DNA from 2 places in the Ruminococcus sp. B05 genome. Region 1 is predicted to be linked to the other one. Evidence: a T-box and tRNA genes for the amino acid it is inferred to sense, from the RefSeq annotation. Region 1 holds a T-box; the other holds one or more tRNA genes.

Region 1 (8,022 bases):
TTTCCAGTGATGATGCCGCACTTTCAATTATTTTTGTCTTTGCATAAGTTTTATATGGATACTCTCCAGGTCCGAAGAAACGCATACTCATTCCTGTAAGCACTTCAAACTCTGTATTTGCAGTTCCTGCTCCTACAGACGGCACCTTAAAATAGCCTGATGAATATTCACTATATAATTTGCGCAAATTCGGAATTGGATCTTCTGAAAACTGCAGCCATTCTACTTCTGTCGGATCAAAATAAGACTCTAACTGCACAAATAGAATGTTCGGTTTGTTTTCATCTGACAGACTTGTCTCACTTACATTCAGCGCACCATCTTTATTGATAGCTTCCATCGTCTCTTTGCTGTAACCTGCCGGTTCGGATATTCCCGTATTAAATACACTCGCTGTAAAACAGTATGGGAATCCATAATCTTCATAAGCAAATGCAATATTTCCAAAATAATTTGAAATCACACGTTTATCAATTGCCACATCCGTAAGTACAACATATCCCAGTAAACTTACAATCAATCCACAAAGTGCAGCAACCCTATGCATCTTACCGGTATACTGTCCACCACGTCTCCACATTGAAATCACCCATATTACTACTGCAATGATTCCAATGATCAACATGATCAATTCCATTTTTCCAAAATAATTTCCTGTCAACGAAATGGCATCTGACAATACTTTTAAATCCTGTGCATTAAATGGTGTTACACGTTTCATTAACATATACCCATTTGTAATACCCAGTATCAGCCAGAATACACTAATCAGAATACGGGCAAATACCCGTCTCCTCACCAGATATACAATCATCAATGTTGCAAATATCAGATAAGCATTGAACAAAAATACCTTTGGCGTCTCTATCATATAGAGCCATGCCTGAATCAACGAATGTCTTGAAATCCCCTCTATAAAGAAATTCAAAATACATGCTAAAAGGAAATGAAATACCAGCGAAAATCGATTCATAAATCGGTACACCGGCTGCATCTTCTTTGCAAACCTGCTGTTTCTTCTTTCCTCAAGAATTCGTTGTCGTCGTGCCTTACTCTCTTTCCAATGTGCCTTGATATCTTCCTTTTTCAAATTTTTTATCTTATGAAATGTACCTTTGATATCCGGCTTTTTCATATGCACCTTCTTCATTGATATCCTCTCTGTTCTAATCTGTTACGTTATCTCTTACATGTTTTTTAGTCTATAAGACATTGTTCCAAAATGTCCAAAACGGGGATAATCAACATATGCTGTCAATCCATCCCCATCTCAGATATATCATTTACAGATATTTTAAATCTGTATATTCTATCGCTTTAATCCTTCCAGACGTTCCTGAACCTGTGCCAGCATCTGTGTATATTTTTCCAGTTTCTCTTTTTCTTCCTGTACTTTTGCTTCTGGTGCTTTGCTTACAAAACGTTCATTTGAAAGCATACCTTTCGCTCTTGCGATTTCTTTTGTGAGCTTCTCTTCTTCTTTTTTCAGACGCTCTAATTCCTGCTCAAAATCAACCAGCTCTTCCATTGGAAGATATACAGTTGCTCCCGGAACTACAATAGATACTGCATCATCTGCAACATCTTTCTTTTCGTAGTGAAGAATAATGTCACTTGCAAGCATCAGTGGTTTTACAGAATTTTTAAATACTTCCAAAGCTTCCATTAAGGATTTATTACTGCTAACAATATAAACTTTTGTACGTTTATTGTTTGGAACATTCATCTCTGCACGCATATTTCTGATTCCGCGTGTAATTGCTTTTACATGCTCCATTACCTCTGTTGCTCTTGGGAATTCCCATTCCGTTTTATACTCAGGCCATTTTGACATCATCAAAGATTCTTCTTCCGGTACAAGTGCGCCATAAATCTCTTCTGTGATAAATGGCATAAATGGATGAAGTAATTTCAATGCCTGTCCAAGAACTGTCTTAAGTACCCACAAAACGCACTGTGCTGACTGTGAATCCTCTTCTGCATGATAAATACGATATTTTGCAATCTCTACATACCAGTCACAGAACTCATCCCAGATGAAATCATGTACTTTCTGAACTGCGATTCCGAGTTCAAATTTGTCCATGTTCTCTGTCATTTCTTTTGTCAGACTGTTTACTTTTGAAAGAATCCATCTGTCTGCCGGTTTTAACAAGAAATCTTCTGGCTCTTCTACTACATTTTTCTCCATATTCATCATAATGAATCGAGATGCATTCCATACTTTATTTGCAAAATTACGGCTTGCCTCAACACGTTCATTATAGAAACGCATATCATTACCAGGTGCATTACCTGTAACCAGTGTCAGACGAAGTGCGTCTGCACCATACTGATCGATAATCTCCAGTGGATCGATACCATTTCCAAGAGATTTACTCATCTTACGTCCCTGTGAATCACGAACCAATCCATGGATCAATACTGTATTAAACGGACACTTGCCTGTATGCTCAATTCCTGAGAATACCATACGGATTACCCAGAAGAAAATGATGTCATATCCTGTTACAAGTACATCTGTTGGATAGAAGTAATCTAAATCTTCTGTTTTCTCCGGCCAGCCAAGTGTAGAAAATGGCCACAATGCTGAACTGAACCATGTATCCAGAGTATCTTCATCCTGTGTGAAATGTGTACATCCACAATGTGGGCATTTTTCCGGTGCTTCTTTTGCAACTACAAATTCACCGCATTCATCACAATAATATGCAGGGATTCTGTGTCCCCACCAAATCTGACGTGAAATACACCAGTCTTTGATATTCTCAAGCCAGTGCAGATAAATCTTATCAAAACGTTCCGGAACAAACTTTAATTCTCCGCTCTTCAAAGCTTCAATCGCTGGTTTTGCAAGTTCTTCCATCTTTACAAACCACTGCTGTTTGATCAATGGCTCTACTGTTGTTCCGCAACGGTCATGTGTTCCTACATTGTGAGAATGTGGAACTACTTTCACAAGATATCCCTGTTCTTCCAGATCAGCTACGATTGCTTTTCTTGCTTCATAGCGATCCATTCCTGCATATTTGCCACCTTTATCATTAATTGTAGCATCATCATTCATGATATTAATCTCTGGAAGATTATGACGTTTTCCAACTTCAAAGTCATTCGGGTCATGTGCAGGTGTGATCTTAACCGCACCAGTTCCAAACTCTTTATCTACATAATAATCTGCAACGATTGGAATTTCTTTGTTAACCAATGGAAGCAATACATTCTTACCAACGATATCTTTATATCTCTCGTCATCCGGATGTACGGCGATCGCACTATCTCCAAGCATTGTCTCTGGACGTGTTGTAGCAATCTCAAGGAATCTGTCTGTTCCTACGATTGGATACTTAATATGCCAGAAATTACCATTCTGCTCTTCATGTTCTACCTCTGCATCAGACAACGATGTCTTACACTTCGGACACCAGTTAATGATACGAGAACCTTTGTAAATATATCCTTTTTCATACAGATTAATAAACACTTCCTCTACAGCTTTAGAACATCCCTCGTCCATTGTAAAACGCTCTCTGTCCCAGTCGCAGGAAATCCCCAGTTTCTTTAACTGATTTTCGATTGTTCCTGCATACTCTTCTTTCCACTGCCATGTACGCTCCAAGAATCCTTCACGTCCAAGTTCTTTCTTATCAATTCCTTCTGCCTTTAACTGATTTGTTACTTTTACTTCTGTAGAAATGGCAGCATGGTCTGTTCCCGGGATCCATAATGCATTGTATCCCTGCATTCTCTTATAACGGATCAGAATATCCTGTAATGTATTGTCTAACGCATGTCCCATATGAAGCTTACCAGTAATATTCGGTGGTGGCATTACCGTTGTAAATGGTTTCTTACTGCGGTCTACTTCCGCATGAAAATATTTGTTCTCACACCATCTTTCATATGTCTTTTGCTCAATTGCTTTTGGATCATAAGTTTTTGCCAGTTCTTTACTCACAATTTTCATGATGTCCTCCTTTTGTTTTCATATTATTTTATTTTTTTTGATTTGTCACTATGAGTCACAATTTTTTCACATAAAGTGGAAATTGTCTATATATTCAAGTCGAACGTCCGTGAGACTTGACGCGTGATTCTGGTCAGCAAAGCTGACATATTCCTATCAGAATCACTGCGCATCCTAAGCGGAGCGTTTTTTATATATTAGGAAAGGACTTTCCTAATATATAAAAATACGCCCTTCATATACTTCCGTACATAAAGGGCGAATCATCGCGGTACCACCTTAAGTTCATATACAGACAACTCTTCTTCTGTATACCTCTTTGTTCTATAACGTAAACAACCACGAGATATCCTACTTAATTTCAAATATCCAATTCCAAAGCTACCTTCCACAACCCTTTTTCGAAATCATCTCACAGCCTTTGGATGATTCTCTCTGACGATAGTAATTGTGTACTCCTCTTTTTCATTATCTTTATATCTTATTCATATTGATTAGAATACTATCTTCTAACGCACATTATACTATAACTTTCAATGGAGGTTTTGTCAAGATATTAAAGTGTATTTGATTCATGAAATTGCTATTTAGTTCACGACAGCCCCAAGCAAGAAAAAGACTATGCACTCCTGCGGGAGCTTCGTCGGGCAAACCCGACTCCAATTCGCTGGATTGCATAGTCTTTTCTTGCTTTGTGGTGTATCGTGATTGAAATAGGTGGGGCGATGATGGATTTACTTTTCTGGTGCCTGATGTATCTATATCATGAGGTTATTTGCTTGTACAGATGTCTTTGTGGCAACTGATGTATCTGCACTAGCTTGATATTCGCTGTTGCAGATGCTCTATTGACAACTGATGTATCTGCACTGCCTAGATATTCACTGTTGCAGATGCTCTTTTTGGGCCCACCGTATCTGCAACTTGTTTTTCATTGAACTTGCAGATACTTTTCAGCCTGCCTGTCATGTACAATTGCATCTGCATCTTGCCTTTTCTGGGATTTGAGGATACTGCCTTCGCAAATTTTGCATCTACATCTCACATTTTCGATAACGTGCGGATGCTCCCCATCAAAATTTTGCATCTTCAATTTCCGAAAATCCACTATCGCAGATATCGTCGCTCGATATCCTTTGAGTTCTATTTACTTCACAACTTGAGCCAATACATTACTTACAAAAAAATTGATATAAGAAATTCGAGCGAATATGGAGTGAGCGTTGAAGACACTTAGAGCGTAAATTTTTGTGTTAATGAATTTGAACGAACGTGTTCGAAGCTGCATAGCAGCAAGTTTGAGTTCAAATTCATTTGCTTTTAGCAAAAATTTACGCTCTTATGTGTCTCCCGCTCATGGAATCTGAGCAAGAATTTTTATATCAATTTTTTGTAAGGAACGTATTGCCACCCAGTGAATTAAATAGCAAGCCTCACATATGGACTTACAATTGTATTCCCCTGCGAATCAACTCCTCCTGTCCCGCTAAAGAACCACAAGTACATCTGATCCACCTGATCTTCATCTATGACATAAATCAATGTATAATCCAGTTCTTCTCCTGCTGCAAGTGGGTGCCACAGAGCTTGTTTTAAACGCTGATTTCCATCTGTATAGCACATCTTATCAAAGTAAACTGGAAAACTGCTGCCATCTGATGACATCCATTGTAATGAATAATTCTCGTTCACTGATACATAAGAATCATCCGCTTTTACTATTGTGCCATCTTCCATAGAAGCTAATGTTGTCAAATCCGGTGCGATAGGTACTCCATCTTCTTTGTTCCATTCACTTTGTGTATCTCCGCAATTTTTTGCTGTCATGCGAACGATTACATACTTCGAATTTACTTTTTCTATTCCTTCAATTTCACCATTTTCATTCAAGACACCTCTGTCATGTGATTTTAATGTTCCATCTTCATTCATCCATGCTGCCATTTCATTTTCGTAGTCGATGAAATTTTCTTTTGGATATTCAGCTAATGAAATGCTATCTGCCACCTCTACCGAATTTACAACAAAGCGAATATCCTCTACCTCGTTTTTTAATGCTTCATCTTCTAGCATTGGATCTGTTATTTCATCACCAATCTCATAAATATCTTCCGCCGCAATTTTCTTTAGACCTACTTTTTCTTTTTCTAATTTTTTCTGCTCTGCCTTCGCTTCTTTGATTTCTTCCTCTGTTGCATATGGAACCACCTCGTCAAGCACTGTCACTTTTAAACCTTCGGCAACCTTCAATATCTCTTCATATGGCAAATCACTTCTGCTCCATATTTGGATCGCATACCCTTCATTTTCATCATACAGATAAATATTTTTAACTGTATCATCACTATCAATATAAAAATCTTCACTGACATATACATCGACCTGCTGTTCTCCAAGGTTCATAACCTTCTGCTGCTGGCTTCTTTTATAATTCATAAATTCTTCTGTCTGTCCCATTCGTTCGATATAATCCAGCTCTGATGCATTCATCGGAATAATACTAATTCCGCCACCTGTTTTATCATTATGCCATTTTCCATAATTCGCAGTATTTTCACCTCCACGTTCATACCCTTCCGGCATATATGTTGGCTCTACGGAAATTGCATGTGCTTCTTTTGTACGGTCTACCTGAAATGTATATTGAATGGAATCGCCTTTCTCTGATTTCAATACAGCCATGTACTTATTAGCTGCAAATCCAACAACACTAAGACCGGCGGTTACTGCAATCGCTGCCACTGCAATTTTCCAAGTATGGTATTTACTTGTGGATTTCTTATTATGATGAATTCCAAGACATTCATACGTATCCTTGATACGCTGATTTACGTATTCCGGAGTTTCTATATCTTCTGATAAAATCTTTTTAATTTCCTGATCTGAATATTCTCTTTTCACACTATTTTCGTTTTTATTATTCATAAAATCCTTAGACATACGCTCATCTCCTTCCTTGCGCCAGTTCCATTGTATACATTTTTTTCACTTCTTTTCTTCCTCTGGACAACCTTGTTTTTACTGTATTTTCTTCCATCTCAAGTAGTTGTGCAATTTCCCTGACCTTAAATCCTTCGGCGTAATACAGAATTAAAACTGTCCGGTATTTTTCATCCAATTGATTCATCAATTCTTCGAATTCATATCTTGCTGTACTCATTCCTGCGTCTCCCTGCTCTGAAATCACATCATATGAACATTCTCGTTTTTCTTTTCGTAAAATATCATTACACTTATTTATCAAAATCCGTATCAGCCAGGTTTTAAAATATTTTCTTTCTTTTAAACTATCTATTTTTTCGTAGCATACAATAATGGTATCCTGGATCGCATCCGCAATATCTGCTTCGGAATCAAGATAACTTCTTGCTACTTTATATAAATCTCCCTTTACCATTTCAATCAATTGCACAAATGCCTGGTCATCTTTCTTTTGTGCTCGTTTCACAAGATATTCCACACTGCTCCCTCCTTTCAATTATTTGTAAATTGAAAATCGATTTTCCTTTTTTCACTTATTAGACGTTTCAGCATCTTATTTCGTTTCATTATTTCTGCGGAATTTCTATTTAGTTCACTAAGTTGGATAAGCATCCCTTAGAAAAATATTTGATATGAATTTCTGTTCAGACTCCGTCAGCGGGAAATACATAAAGGTCAGAATTATTACTAAAAACAGAGCTTAGAAACCAGCAACTCGGGCTATGCCCTCAAACAGCAAGTTTCTAAGCTCTAACGTAAAATTCTGGCCTTTTACTATTTCCAATCGCTTCCTTTGTATTCGCAGAAATTCATATCAAATATTTTTTCTCAGTACGTTATCGCAAATCTAATGAATTAAAAAGCAGAGCTTTACTGAACAGGCGCTGGTATCTCATGTATCTACACATCTCGCTTATTCAATGTTATAGATATCTTTGTGGTAATCGTTGTATCTGCAAGGCTTGATATTCGCTGTTACAGATGTTCTTTTCTTGACCAATGTATCTGCAACTTGATTTTCTTTGAGCTTGCAGATACTTTTAAGCCTGCCTGTCATGTACAATTGCATCTGC
Region 2 (8,022 bases), on a different contig from region 1:
CTGTTTCAGGTGCTACAACAAGAGTTGTTTCTAATCTTCGTCCAAAGCAGAGAATTTTAGGTGTCACACCAAATGAGCGTACAATGCGTAGAATGGCTATTTACTGGGGCGTAGAACCATTGAAATCTTTAGAATTTGATACAACAGAAGATATTACTACAGGAGCAATTGAACTTGCACTTGTAAAAAAATATGTTGAGCCGGGAGATGTTGTTGTATTGACAGCAGGAATTCCTTCACCTAACGTTGAGAAGGGTAGAAACGGTGTAAGTAATACAATGAGAATTGCAGTTGTAGGCGAGTAATCCGAAAAGAAACATTTAGCAAACTATGATTTAATAAAAAAGAATGAAGCAGCTTATCCAAAAGTTGTTTCATTCTTTTTTATTAAAATTTTCTAATTAAAGTAATTTAAAAACTCTACTGCCGCATTGGATAATGGAACTTGCTCATTATATGCGATCACAAGCTCACGTTCAGGCAGTGATTCTTCAGTTTCTACGACAAATAAATCTTCTGATTGTCTGGACAGACAATAATCAGGAATAAATGCAATTCCAAGGCCGATCCTTGCAAGATCTATTAAAAGATCATTACTTGTAAGTTCAATTTCCGGAACAAGATCCAAATGATGCTGCTGGAATAATCGATGTAAAAATTCGCTTGTTGTACTTTGTTTATCCAACATTAAAATAGGATATTTTGACAACTCCTGATATGAAAGTTTCTTCTCTTTTAAATAATCAAAAGAATGATTCGCAATAAACACATCATGGAACTTCTGAATCTTCTTAATCGATGAGACATTACTTAAATATTTATTTGGATAATTGACAACAATCAGATCAACCTGCCCCGTTTCTAATAGTTCTACACATTTAATAGATGTTTGATTGATTACCTTTAAATGTGCATTTGGAAAATCCTGGTGGAATTTTTTTAAATACGGAACAAGAAAATAACGGCAGATTGTATCACTTGCACCAATTCGAATCTGTCCTCCGGTAGATGCTGCATCCATCAACTGTGCCTCACCACGTCGGATTAGATTCATCGCAGGTTCAATATGTCTGAGAAGTATCTCGCCCTCTGGTGTTAATTGTACACGCTTAGTACTACGAATAAATAATGTCTGATCTAATTTCTTCTCCAGTGTTTTTATAGATTGACTGACGGCTGATTGTGAAATGAATAATTGTTTTGAAGCCTCTGAAAAATTTAATGTAGACGCGACATGATAAAATACTTTATACAATTCGTAATTAATATCCATCATTAATTAGTCCTCCTAATAAAAGATACTTATATTATAAAGTAAAAATTATAAAAAAGCAATTAGAAGAACCGTGCAAATTTAAGCAAAACTTATCAATGAGTTTAGTTATATTAATTTCACTTATTATCTGATTTGTGATAGGATTGTAACATAGAAATGAAAAGTGACATGTAGAAAATAGATTACATGCAAAGGAGAACCAATATGAGTAATGTAAAACGTGTATATGTTGAAAAAAAGGCTGATTTTGCAGTACAGGCAAAAGAGTTGCGTCATGAGATCAAACATTATCTTGGAGTACCTGATGTGACAGGTGTTCGTGTTCTGATCCGTTATGATATAGAGAATGTTTCTGATGAAACTTTTGAAAAAGCTTGTCATGGCGTATTTGCAGAAGCCCCTGTTGATATTTTATATAATGAAACATTTCCTATGAAAGAAAATGAAACTGCATTTTCTGTAGAATCTCTTCCAGGTCAGTTTGATCAGCGAGCTGATTCAGCAGAACAGTGTCTGCAATTCATTAAAGAAGATGAGCGTCCGGTTGTAAGAACTGCAATAACTTATGTTATTGAAGGAGATATAACAGACGCAGAATTAGATGCCATCAAGCATCACTGCATCAACCCTGTAGATTCTCGTGAAACTGGTTTCGACAAACCAGAAACACTTGTCACTGTCTTTGATGAGCCTGCTGATGTGAAAATTTTTGATGGATTTAAAGAAATGCCAGAAGAGGAATTGAAAGCATTGTATGATTCACTTGGTTTAGCTATGACATTTAAAGATTTCCAGCATATTCAGGGATATTATGCAAATGAAGAAAAAAGAGATCCTTCCATGACAGAAATCCGTGTTCTGGATACATACTGGTCTGACCATTGTCGTCATACAACATTTTCTACAGAGTTAAAATCAGTAAGTTTTGATGATGGAGATCTCAGAGAACCTATTGAAAATACTTATAAACAATACTTAAATGATCATAGTGAAATTTTTGCAGGTCGTGAAGATAAGTTTGTGTGTCTGATGGATCTTGCATTAATGGCAATGCGTAAACTCAAAAAAGAAGGTAAATTACAGGATCAGGAAGAATCAGATGAGATTAACGCATGTAGTATCGTTGTTCCAATAAAAGTAGATGGTGTAGAAGAAGAATGGCTGATCAACTTCAAAAACGAGACTCACAATCACCCTACAGAAATTGAACCATTTGGTGGTGCTGCAACTTGTCTTGGCGGTGCGATCCGTGATCCTCTTTCAGGACGTACTTATGTGTATCAGGCTATGCGTGTAACAGGTGCCGCTGATCCGACAGTCTCTGTCAAAGAGACATTAAAAGGTAAACTTCCACAGAAAAAACTCGTTCGTGGTGCTGCAAAAGGATATAGTTCGTATGGAAATCAGATTGGTCTTGCAACAGGTGCCGTAAAAGAAATCTATCATCCAAATTATGTTGCAAAACGTATGGAGATCGGAGCTGTACTGGGAGCTGCTCCAAGACGCGCTGTTATTCGTGAAACATCTGACCCAGGTGATATCATCATCTTACTTGGCGGACGCACAGGTCGTGATGGATGTGGTGGTGCAACAGGCTCTTCCAAAGTACATACAGAGCAGTCTATTGAAACATGTGGAGCAGAAGTCCAGAAAGGTAATCCACCAACAGAACGTAAAATCCAACGCTTATTCCGCCGAGAAGAAGTTAGTAAATTAATTAAAAAATGTAACGATTTTGGTGCCGGTGGTGTTTCTGTTGCAATCGGCGAATTGGCAGATGGTCTTAGAGTAGATTTAGATAAAGTTCCTAAAAAATATGCCGGCTTAGACGGAACAGAAATTGCGATTTCCGAATCGCAGGAACGTATGGCCGTTGTTGTTGATCCAAAAGCCGTTGAAGAATTCCTGGCATATGCAAAAGAAGAAAACCTTGAGGCTACAGAAGTTGCTGTCGTAACAGAAAGTCCAAGACTTGTTCTTACATGGAAAGGAAAAGAAATCGTTAATCTTTCACGCGCATTTTTGGATACAAACGGCGCACATCAGGAAACAAATGTAGCAGTGGATATCCCATCACTTGAAGAATCTGTTTTCCAGAAACAGGAAGTAACTGATGTAAAAGCAAAATGGCTTGACGTTTTAAAAGATTTAAATGTATGTTCGCAGAAAGGACTTGTCGAAATGTTTGACGGTTCTATCGGAGCAGGCTCTGTATTTATGCCACACGGTGGAAAATATCAGATGACAGAGACACAAGCTATGGTTGCTAAAGTTCCTGTTTTAAATGGAACAACAGATGCAGTATCTATGATGAGTTTCGGATTTGACCCGTATCTTTCAAGCTGGAGTCCTTACCATGGAGCTATTTATGCTGTTGTAGAATCTATTGCAAAGATTGTAGCAGCCGGAGGAGATTACAAAAAAATTCGTTTTACATTCCAGGAATATTTCCGTCGTATGACAGAAGATCCTAAGAGATGGAGCCAGCCATTCGCTGCACTTCTCGGAGCATATGATGCACAGCTTGGATTTGGGCTTCCATCAATTGGTGGTAAAGACAGTATGTCAGGAACATTCCAGGATATTGATGTACCACCAACACTTGTATCATTCGCTGTAGATATGGCAACAGAAAAAGATATTATCACACCTGAGTTGAAAAAAGCAGGCAATAAATTAATTCTTGTCAAGGCAGAACGTAACAAATATGATTTACCTGTATATGAGCAGATTATGGATCAATATGGTAAATTTGCAGAGGATATCCATAATGGAGCTATTGTATCTGCATATGCACTTGATCGTCACGGAATCATCTCTGCTGTAAGTAAAATGGCATTTGGTAATGGTCTTGGAGTAGAATTGAATTCAGAGCTCTCTGCCGTTGATGCCTTTGCCCCTGCTTTCGGAGATCTTGTAGCAGAAGTAGATGCTGACAAATTGAATAAATTAACTGTAGATTATACAGTAATCGGTGGAGTAAGCGAAAATAAACTGTTTAAATATGGTGATGCCGAAATTACTCTTGCAGAAGCCAAAGCAGCATGGGAAGAGCCTTTAGAAAAAGTATTTGCTACAAAATCTGCTGCAAGCAGTGATGAAAAGATTAAGGAACGCCTGTTCAATACATCTGATATTCATATTTGCAGCCATAAACTTGCACAGCCAACTGTGTTTATTCCTGTTTTCCCGGGAACAAACTGTGAATATGATAGCAAAAAAGCTTTTGAAAGAGCCGGTGCTAAGGTTATTACAAAAGTATTTAAAAACTTAGATGCAACGGGAATTCGTGAATCTGTAGATGAATTTGAGAAGGCTATTTCTCAGGCTCAGATGATTATGTTCCCAGGTGGATTCAGTGCCGGAGACGAGCCGGATGGATCTGCAAAATTCTTTGCAACTGCATTCCAGAATGCAAAAATCAAAGAAGCCGTAGAAAAATTGCTTAACGAACGTGATGGACTTGCTCTTGGAATTTGTAATGGATTCCAGGCATTGATCAAACTTGGTCTTGTACCATATGGACAGATTGTCGGACAGAATGAAGATTCACCAACATTAACATATAACACAATCGGTCGCCACATTTCTAAAATGGTATATACAAAAGTTGTTACAAATAAATCACCATGGCTTCAGAATGCACAATTAGGCGGTGTATATACTAACCCGGCATCTCATGGTGAAGGTCGTTTTGTAGCAAATGATGAGTGGATTGAAAAACTTTTTGCAAACGGACAGGTAGCTACACAGTATTGTGATCCAGAAGGAAATATCAGTATGGATGAAGAATGGAATGTAAATGGCTCCTACTATGCGATTGAAGGAATTACAAGTCCAGATGGAAGAGTACTTGGTAAAATGGCTCATTCCGAACGTCGTGGAGATTCTGTTGCTATTAATATTTATGGAGAACAGGACCTCAAGATATTTGAATCCGGTGTAAAATATTTTAAATAATATTTTATATAATAAAACCTTAAATTGTACAACTTAGAACAAGGGATGTATCTGATAAATAGGGGTCAGATACATCCCGTTTCTATATATAAAGCATATAAATTGTAGAAAATATAGATACTTTTAGAAAAATCAAAAAAATTATAAAAAGGTGTTGACATTTACTGGATATAATTGTATACTAACGAAGTCGGTTGCGAGAAAAACGCACCAATCACTGATAATAAGGGATCTTAGCTCAGCTGGGAGAGCATCTGCCTTACAAGCAGAGGGTCACAGGTTCGAGCCCTGTAGGTCCCATAACCTTAATGATTATCAGTAAGATATATGGCGGAATAGCTCAGTTGGCTAGAGCACACGGTTCATACCCGTGGTGTCGCTGGTTCAAATCCAGTTTCCGCTATTTGGCTAAAACATGTTGACAGTTTACAATATTGTTGTTATACTAGCCTAGTGAGTTCTTTGGAACTTGCCAAGTATTGTTTCTTGGGATCTTAGCTCAGCTGGGAGAGCATCTGCCTTACAAGCAGAGGGTCACAGGTTCGAGCCCTGTAGGTCCCATAGAGTTTCAATATATACATACCATGGCGGAATAGCTCAGTTGGCTAGAGCACACGGTTCATACCCGTGGTGTCGCTGGTTCAAATCCAGTTTCCGCTACTTAAAAGACTTAGCATTGTGCTAGGTCTTTTTCTTTTCCATTCCTTTTTTAATTTGAAACAAAATTCCGAACCATTTCGTGTTTATATTGCCGAAAAAGTATGTTACATGATACAATAGCTTTAAATGTATTGCCATATCCCAAATATCAGATATGGAAAAACGGAGGATAGAGATATGAACAAAAAGACAAACTATATTCTAAGACTTATGCTGGGAATGTATTTAGCATTTATCGGTGTTAATCTTATTAGGGAAACACTTGCTGCACACCCAAGCGATTTGGCATTTAAACTTTTTATGGGAATCATCTTTGCTATCATTGGAGCCGGTTATACTATCTGGATCATCAAAAGAATGGTTTCATCAAAAAAAGCCGAGCAGGAGGAGCAAAAACGTGAGGAAGCTGCCGAAGCTGCATTGAAAAAAATGGAACAGCGCAGACAACGCGTACTCACCCAAAGCCGCACTGCACCAATGCCATCACCGGCCGAACTGGAAGCAGGTATGAAAGAACTCAAACAAGATAGCAAAGAGGATAATACAGAATCAGATTACGAGGAGAAATAAAAAATGCGAGTAGGGATGGGTTATGATGTTCACAAATTAGTGGAAAACAGAGATTTGATATTAGGCGGGGTTAAAATTCCTTATGAAAAAGGGCTGCTTGGTCATTCTGATGCAGATGTCCTTTTACATGCAATTATGGACGCACTTCTTGGTGCTGCCGCACTCGGAGATATTGGAAAACATTTTCCGGATTCCGATGATAAATACAAAGGAATCTCCAGTATAAAATTATTGGAGCATGTTGCAAAATTATTAGATGAAAATCAATACATTATAGAAAATATTGATGCAACTATCATTGCACAAAAGCCTAAGATGCGACCATTTATTGACCAGATGCGTGAAAACATTGCAGAGGCTTTAAATATAACGGTAGAGCAGATAAATGTTAAAGCAACGACAGAAGAGGGCCTTGGTTTTACCGGAAGCGGGGAGGGCATTTCTTCTCAGGCAATCTGTGCACTGGAGAAATTAACAAACTATAGCAGCTATGATGTAACTTTTGACAAAGCATGTACCAATTGCCAGGGATGTCACAAGGAGCAGTAAAAAGGTTATGAAAATAAAAAAGCTAAAATCAAATGAGCATAATCTGACAAGAACTTTATGGGAACAGATTTTCAATGAAGATTCCAAAGAATTTTTGGATTATTATTACTTTATGAAAGCGAAAGACAATGAAATATATGTGATTGAAAATGACCAGGAAATTTGTTCCATGCTACATTTAAACCCATATACCTTAAAACTTGAAGATACACAATTCCAAGGATCTTACATTGTTGGTGTTGCAACAAAACCACTTCACCGAAAAAAAGGATATATGGGCACTCTCTTACGCCAAAGTTTATCAGATATGTACAAACGCAAAGAGCCTTTTACATTTTTAATGCCTGCTGCAGAATCTATTTACACGCCATATGATTTTCGCTTTGTTTATGATCAGAATCATACAACACTGACAGATGTTAAGAATATAGATAGATACAAAAGCGTAGAGGCGACTTTTTTTGATTGTGAAAGGATTTCTGCTTTCTACACCGAAAACATAAAGAAGAACTGGCAAATCTGTACATTACGAGACAGCGCATATTATCAATCGCTTTTATTAGAACGCCAAAGTGAACTTGGTGGCATCCGAATGGTTTTTGAAGAAGATAAATTGATTGGCATATTTACTTATATGATGGAAGACGGATTAGAAATTATGGAACCGTTTTTTCTTCCTGGATACGAAAGTGCAATGGATCAATCTGTCGCCCAGTTAAAAACCGAGAAAAATATTTCCGGTAATGTAAAAATTTATGCTTCATTGATTGATACTCAAGAAAAAAAGCCAACCATTATGGTTCGAATTTTACACCTTGAACAGTTTTTAAAGACATTAAAAGTAAAATCCGGCAAACAACTACATTGCTCTTTTGCCATTCTGGATTATATCCTTCCCCAAAACAGCAAGGTATGGGAAATATATAACGATTTAAATAGCTCTGATATGCAAAATGTGCTCCATGTAAAAGAAACGGAAGATTCAGAAGGAGTTTTAACGATTGGTG

The links. A T-box is a leader RNA that pairs with one kind of tRNA and senses whether it is charged. The one in region 1 lies ahead of D8Q48_RS06990 (valine--tRNA ligase), so its partner is inferred to be a tRNA-Val.
Region 2: it has a tRNA-Val gene. The T-box ahead of D8Q48_RS06990 (valine--tRNA ligase) is inferred to sense a tRNA for this amino acid. The anticodon was not compared.

Annotation. Positions count from the first base shown of each region.
Region 1 covers NZ_RBZR01000007.1:22,666-30,687, forward strand. The annotation lists gene D8Q48_RS06985 (LTA synthase family protein) at 1-1,150, opposite strand, end outside; gene D8Q48_RS06990 (valine--tRNA ligase) at 1,310-3,967, opposite strand; T-box leader at 4,219-4,445, opposite strand; gene D8Q48_RS06995 (DUF4367 domain-containing protein) at 5,387-6,907, opposite strand; gene D8Q48_RS07000 (sigma-70 family RNA polymerase sigma factor) at 6,912-7,427, opposite strand; gene D8Q48_RS07005 (hypothetical protein) at 7,863-8,022, opposite strand, start outside.
Region 2 covers NZ_RBZR01000001.1:402,068-410,089, forward strand. The annotation lists gene pyk (pyruvate kinase) at 1-305, shown strand, start outside; gene D8Q48_RS01615 (LysR family transcriptional regulator) at 398-1,273, opposite strand; gene D8Q48_RS01620 (phosphoribosylformylglycinamidine synthase) at 1,481-5,236, shown strand; tRNA gene D8Q48_RS01625 (tRNA-Val) at 5,464-5,536, shown strand; tRNA gene D8Q48_RS01630 (tRNA-Met) at 5,566-5,639, shown strand; tRNA gene D8Q48_RS01635 (tRNA-Val) at 5,725-5,797, shown strand; tRNA gene D8Q48_RS01640 (tRNA-Met) at 5,823-5,896, shown strand; gene D8Q48_RS01645 (hypothetical protein) at 6,074-6,466, shown strand; gene ispF (2-C-methyl-D-erythritol 2,4-cyclodiphosphate synthase) at 6,470-7,015, shown strand; gene D8Q48_RS01655 (GNAT family N-acetyltransferase) at 7,023-8,022, shown strand, end outside.